Regions from separate parts of the Humidesulfovibrio idahonensis genome, predicted to be linked through region 3. Evidence: predicted binding sites of a transcription regulator. Region 3 holds the regulator's gene; each other region holds the start of a gene.
What was found. The regulator sigma-54, encoded in region 3, starts transcription at its own class of promoters, with help from an activator protein. The targets are predictions, from matches to a motif close to CTGGCACGGNNNNTGCTT.
Positions count from the first base shown of each region.

Region 1: a site for sigma-54 is predicted at 835-852, ahead of hpsG ((2S)-3-sulfopropanediol dehydratase). Genes of this name have one in related genera too.
Region 2: a site for sigma-54 is predicted at 1,118-1,135, ahead of ACYQ4W_RS01940 (split-Soret cytochrome c). Genes of this name have one in related genera too.

Region 1 covers NZ_BAAHYE010000003.1:756,884-759,148, forward strand. Annotated here, with positions in the region: gene ACYQ4W_RS09840 (hypothetical protein) at 1-395, opposite strand, end outside; gene hpsG ((2S)-3-sulfopropanediol dehydratase) at 921-2,265, shown strand, end outside.
Region 2 covers NZ_BAAHYE010000002.1:358,874-361,138, forward strand. Annotated here, with positions in the region: gene rimO (30S ribosomal protein S12 methylthiotransferase RimO) at 1-123, shown strand, start outside; gene ACYQ4W_RS01935 (DUF1003 domain-containing protein) at 245-763, shown strand; gene ACYQ4W_RS01940 (split-Soret cytochrome c) at 1,194-2,027, shown strand.
Region 3 covers NZ_BAAHYE010000002.1:1,185,274-1,187,538, reverse strand. Annotated here, with positions in the region: gene rpoN (RNA polymerase factor sigma-54) at 264-1,709, shown strand; gene hpf (ribosome hibernation-promoting factor, HPF/YfiA family) at 1,749-2,265, shown strand, end outside.

The DNA of each region.
Region 1 (2,265 bases), on a different contig from region 3:
TACACGTCCGCGCCGGAAAGCTCCAGGCTGGAGCGGTCCGTGGTGCGCGAGGCCACCAAGAGCCCAAGCTCGGCCTCCGCCCCTTCGCCTCCCTCCAGGTCCACGCTGGCGGCGAAGTTGAGCGCGCGCAGGCTGACCTCGCCGGCGCGGAACCGGAAGCTGGCGCGCACAAAGGTGCCGCCCTGGGTCAGGGTCAGGCGGATGGGCTCCTCGCGTCCGGCGAAGCGGCAAAGGTAGGTGAAATATTCCTCAACGGCCAGGGCCAGGCGCAGGGAGGCCTGGGAATCCAGGCCGTAGACCTGGGCGGCGTTTTCCGTCGCGGCGGCCGCTGTGGGCAAAAAAGCCTGCTCGGGCTCCAGCTCCAGAACAAGGCGGGAAGGTGAGAAAGGGGACACGGCATCCTCGCAGGATAGTGGTGCACCGGCGGGGTTCCGCTGGCGGTGTGCTCCAGGCAAATGGCTTAGCAGAACCCGTGAGGCCGGGCAACCATCCTATTTTGCACAACACACCACGGTTCCCGGACGAGAGCGGCCCCTGGGCGGTGCTGGGATGAAGGGCCCGCGGCAGCCGCAGCCGCAACGCAACCCCGCAGCACGGAACGCGCGCCGCGAATGCACAATCGGCCCCGGCAGGGCAGCGGCTCAAGCCCGGTTTGCCACGGCCGTTGTTGCGCTTTTTCTGTGTGTGCGAAACGGCAACGTAAAATTATCAACAGCAATATCAGCTTGATGTGATATATGCAGTGCATTTCTGCACAGACCGGGGCCTTGAAACGGCAGCCGCCCCAACGGGCCATTTCATACTTTTACCCTTTAATTCAAGCATGTTGGTCCTATGGCATGGGAAGTGCTTTGCAGGTTTGCAAACGCCCGTTTCGGGTTGAGACAACAGCCAAGCAACCTATAAATCCGGAGTACCCCATGTCATTCATCGAATGCTGCCTGTCCCCGCAAGAAGAGCGCATCGTTGATAAAGTGGTCGACCGCAAAGGCCGCGAGCGCGTCTACAGCATCCTCGAAAGCAGCCAGTTCACCGTCCCCGTGGTCGACATCGAGCGCGCCCTCTATTTCACCCAGTCCATGAAGGAGACCGAGGGCGAGCTCTTGACCCTGCGCTGGGCCAAGGCCATGAAGAACATCGCCGAGAAGATCACCGTCTACATCACGCCGAACCAGCTGCTTGCCGGCCGCGCCGGACAGTTTGGCCGCTACGGCATCCTGTACCCGGAAATCGACGGCGACTTCTACATCGAGGTCATGAAGGACCTGCCCAACCGCACCAAGAGCCCCTTCAACATTTCTCCCGCCAACATGAAGACCCTGGTGGAGGAGATCGCCCCCTACTGGGAAGGCAAGACCTACCACGAGAACCTGAACAAGCTGCTGCCCCAGGAGCTGCGCGGCGTGACCTACCACGACGAGCGCGGGCTGAAGTCCAAGTTCGTCGTCAGCGAGACCTCCTCCTACCGCTCCGCCCTGCAGTGGGTGCCGGACTATGAAAAGGTGCTCAAGCGCGGCTACCTGGGCCTGCAGGAAGAAGCCAAGGCCAAGCTGGCCGCCCTCGACCTGACCAACTCCACCGACCTGTGGGAGAAGAAGCCCTTCCTCGAGGCCATGATCATCGTGTGCGACGCGGTGATGATTTGGGCCAAGCGCCACGCGGACCTGGCCCGCGACCTGGCCGCCGCGGAGAAGGACGCCAAGCGCAAGCAGGAGCTGCTGCAGATCGCCGACATCTGCGAACACGTGCCCGCACACCCGGCCCGCAACTTCCGCGAGGCCATGCAGAGCCAGTGGTTCGTGCAGATGTTCTCGCGCCTGGAGCAGAAGGCCAGCGCCATCATCTCCAACGGCCGCATGGACCAGTACCTGTTCCCCTACTTTGAAAAGGACCTGGCCGACGGCACCCTCACCCGCGACGAAGCCCGCGAGCTTCTGGAATGCATGTGGGTCGACATGGCCCAGTTCATCGACCTGTACATCAACCCCACGGGCAACGAGTTCCAGGAAGGCTACGCCCACTGGGAGGCCGTGACCATCGGCGGCCAGACCCCGGACGGCGAGGACGCCACCAACGACCTGTCCTACCTGTTCCTGGAGTCCAAGCGCGACTTCCCGCTGAACTACCCCGACCTGGCCGCGCGCATCCACAGCCGCTCGCCCGAGCGTTTCCTGCGCGAAGTGGCCCTGACCATCAAGGACGGCTCCGGCTTCCCCAAGCTCATCAATGACGAGGAAGTGGTGCCGCTTTATGCCATCAAGGGCG
Region 2 (2,265 bases), 830 kb from region 3:
TGGTTCCAGGCCCCGGAGGTGGACGGCGTGACCTATGTCAGCGGTCCCAAGGTCAAGCCCGGCCGCATGGTCATGGCCGACATAGAGCAGGCCAAGAGCTACGACCTGGTGGCGCTGGCCTAAGCCGGCCCTGGCTGTGGGGATGTCGCGGCGGGCCTTGCCCACGAGGCGCCGGGATTTCCCAAGCTCCGCCTGACAGCGGCGGATTGAAGCACGCGGCGCGCGCCGTGAAGGATGGTTGGCCATGCAGCAGCGCAGGGAGCCCGGACCGGCGGCGACATATTGCCACAGCACGCATGTCGTGCCCAACGTCAATGTCGTCGCGCAGGAATCGCTGACCCTGGGCCAGCGCGTGGCCGACGCCGTGGCGCGCGTGGTGGGCGGCTGGCCGTTCATCTTCATCCAGAGCGCCATCATCCTGGTCTGGATAGGCGTCAACGCCTACCTGGCCTACCAGTACAAGAACACCCCGGGCTATTTCGACGCCTGGGATCCGTATCCGTACATCCTGCTCAATCTGGTGCTGAGCTTTGAATCCGCCTACGCCGGACCGATCATCATGATGAGCCAGAACAGGCAGTCGGAGAACGACCGGCTCCGGGCCGAGCACGACTACCGCATCAACGTCACCGCCGAGGAAGAGATCAAGGTCATCATGGAGCATCTGGCGCACCAGGACGAGCTCATGCTGGAGATTCTGGCCCGGCTGGACAAGGCGGACCAGGCGCACGGCCGTGCGGACGGCGCGGGGCGCGCGGGCTAGGCGGGAGACCTGCGCGGCAAGCAGGCCCGCGCTTTCGATAATGACAAGATCAAGCATCCGCTCCTTTTTGATCTTTTCGTGTTGGCCTTCGCATTCAACGGGATTGTTTTCCCTTCCGCGCATTTCCTCATTCACGCGGCCTGAGGCCGGGCCGGGCGATTCCTGGTCCGGCCTTTTTCTTGCGCCGCTCCTCGTCACCCTTGGCCGCCGCGGGCCTTCTCGGACCGCTTGGGGCGTTCCTTGCGGCCTTTGCCTGCCACCCCAGGCAGACGCACTGCCTCTTCCGGTTGGCGATATCGCGCCGGCTTGGATTGGTAATATGCTAAAAACAAAAGATATTATTTGAGTGTCTGAGCGGCATGGGCCTTGCTTTGCCCCCTGCGTGCGGCGTGCGCCAGCACAATACAATATTCAAGAGAGGGGTGGAGATATGACGGATGTGAGCAGACGGGACGTTCTTGGTTGGCTTGGCGGCGCGACCCTTGGCGGCGTGCTGGCGGGCGTGGGCGGCGTGGTGGCGACGGCGCGGGACGGCTTCGCGGCCAAGGGCAAGCCGGGCCTCAAGGAAGCGCCCAAGGCTCCGGCCTGGGTGGCGCACCCGTTGGATGCGGCCCAGTGCGCGCCCGTGGCCCACGCCGGGTATTGGGAGGACGGCCTGGGCTGCTGCTACGGGGTGTTCCACGCCATGATCGGCGCCATGGCCAAGAAGTACGGCGCGCCCTACGACCAGTTTCCCTTCCACATGATGGAGGTGGGCAAGAGCGGTATTTCCGAGTGGGGCACCATCTGCGGCGCGCTGCTTGGCGCGGCCAGCGCCTACGCCCTGTTCTGGGGCCGCAAGGAGCGCGACCCCATGGTGACCGAGCTGTTCCGCTGGTACGAGAAGACCGCCCTGCCCATCTACGATCCGGGTCCGGCCGGGCAGGGCGCGGTGGGGCCGCTGCCCACCCATGTGTCCGGCTCCGTGCTGTGCCACCAGTCGGTGAGCACCTGGTGCTTCGCCACTGGCATCGACGCCTCAAGCCCCAAGCGCGGCGAGCGTTGCGCCCGCGTCACCGCCGATGTGGCCACCAAGGCCATCGAGATCATGAACGCCAAGCTGAACGGAAGCTTTGCGTCGGTCTTCAAATCCAAGGCCGAGGCCGCCTGCGGCGAGTGCCACGGCAAGGGCAAGGTTTCGCCCATTTTGAAGGGCCGCATGGACTGCACGCCCTGCCATGGCGGCAGCGCGCATGTGCAGGACAAGTTCCGCAACCACCCGTAGCGGGCGTCCGCAACCGGCGGCGTCAAGGCGGCAGGATGGATTTTCAAGCCACACGAGCCACAGCCACCGTTTGGAAAGGGAAGGACGTTTGGGAGGACGCCCTTCCCGCTCTTCCGCAGGATTGCCGCGTCCGGCTCTGGGCGCAGGCCGGGGCCGTGCTCCAAAGGGGCCAGCTGGGCCGGACGATCGGATCAGCCTGGAATTTCACAGCATTCCTGCGCGTCGCCTCCGCGGGCAA
Region 3 (2,265 bases):
TGAATCACGCCGGTTATAAGGGCCTTGCCCCATCCTGCCGTGCCGAACTTCAGTTTTGTGGATTTACACAAGAGCAGAAGGTTGGTACACTTTTTTCATGTCTTTCCCCCGCTCTGGAATTGTGCGTATATTTGCAGGGTTATCAGAAAAATCTTGCACAGGCCTTCTGCCTGTGGCACCCTGAACACGCAAAAGCCCGCATGGGGTAAGTAAAATTTCGGCGTCCTGTACGCCTGTTCCGATGGAGGCAGCAGTTATCGACTATGGGTCTTGAGCTTCGCCAACAACTCAAGCTGACGCAGCAGCTGGTCATGACGCCACAGCTGCAGCAGGCCATCAAGCTTTTGCAGCTCTCTCGGCTGGAGCTTGTGGAGACCATTCAGCAAGAGCTGATGGAAAATCCGTTTTTGGAGGAGCTTGATCCGGATGTGGTTGATACCGCGCCCTCCACAGATACTCTAGACGATTACGAGCATGCCCACACCGACTCTGAAAGCCGCGCCGAGGAAGACCTCATGCGCACGGCGGACTGGGAAAACTACCTGGGCGAATTTTCGAGCGTCACCAAGCAGGCCATGGGCCGCGACCTCGAAGTGCCGGAGGAGGGCCTCTCCTTCGAAGCCCGCCTGACCTCAAAGCCCAATCTGGACGGCCACCTCTCGTGGCAGATGCGCTTGTCGAACTTCTCCGACCGTGACCTCTCCATCGGCGAAATCATCATCGGCAACCTCGATTCGCGCGGGTATCTTCAGGCCACGGCCGAGGAGATCTGCGAGCAGCTGCCCGGTGTGCAGCCCGCCGATGTCGAAACGGTCATCCGGCGCATCCAGCGGCTCGATCCTGTTGGCGTGGCCGCGCGCAGCGTGCAGGAATGCCTGCTGGTGCAGATCGAAGTCCTGAAGTACGACCGCGACCCCATCCTGGTTTCCCTGGTGCGCGACCACCTGGAGGACCTGGAGAAGCATCGCTACAAGCCCCTCACCAAGAAGTTCCGCATCAGCATGGAGGACCTGAAGGAGTATCTGGACGTCATCCAGACCCTTGAGCCCATGCCCGGCGCGCATTTCTCCTCCAACGACCCACAGTTCGTGAGCCCGGACGTCTTCGTCTACAAGCACGGCCAGGACTTTGTCATCGTGCTCAACGAAGACGGCTTCCCCAGGCTGCAGCTCAACAGTTTTTATGTGGATAATTTGAAGGCCAAGACCTCGACGGAAAAGGATTATTTTCAAGACAAGGTGCGCAGCGCGGAGTGGCTGATGAAGAGCCTTTACCAGCGGCAGCGGACCTTGTACAAGGTGATGGAGAGCATCGTTCGGTTTCAGCGCGACTTTTTCGAGTTTGGCGTCACCAAGCTCAAACCGCTGATCCTGAAAGAGGTTGCGGAGGACATCGGCATGCACGAGTCCACGGTGAGCCGCATCACCACGAGCAAGTATGTCGCAACGCCGCACGGCATTTATGAGCTGAAGTTCTTTTTCAACAGCGCCCTAGACCTTGACGACGGCACCCAGGTCGGTTCCGAATCCGTCAAGGCGCTCATTAAACAACTGATAAACGAGGAGAACCCCAAAAGACCACTCAGCGATGAACAGATAGGCGAGATCCTCAAGCAGAAATTGGAGGTGAACATCGCGCGGCGCACGGTAGCCAAATACCGCACCGCGATGAACATCGAATCCTCCTCCAAGCGCAAGCAGGTCTTCTAAACAGGCGTCGCCCGCCATCAAGCATCACGGAGGTATTGCATGAACATTTCTTTCGCCTTCAAGAATTTCGAGCCCTCTGACCACTTGAAGGAATATGCCTCTTCCCGCTTTGAGAAGATGGGCAAGTTCATTGGCGATACCGTTGAGACGGAGCTGCAGATCAGCCTTTCCGTGGAGAAGTTCCGCCACAAGGCCGATGTTGTCCTGCTCTCGGACAACCTGCACATCTCCGCCTACGAAGAATCCGAGGACATGTACTCCACCATCGACCAGGTGCTGGACAAGCTGGAGGCGCAGCTGAAGCGCATGCGCGAGCGCCACAAGGAGCGCCGCCGCGGCGGCACTCCCCGGGCAGCCCGCATGGATGTCATCAGCTTTAGCGAAGAGCCCGGCGGCCGCACTCCGACCATCAAGGAGACGGACAACTTCGAGCCCAAGCCCATGAGCGTCGATGAAGCGGCCATGCAGCTTGAGAGCAGGAAGTTCGAGTTTCTCGTGTTCCGCAATGCGGACACCTCACGCGTCAATGTGCTTTACCGCACCAAGAACGGAGACT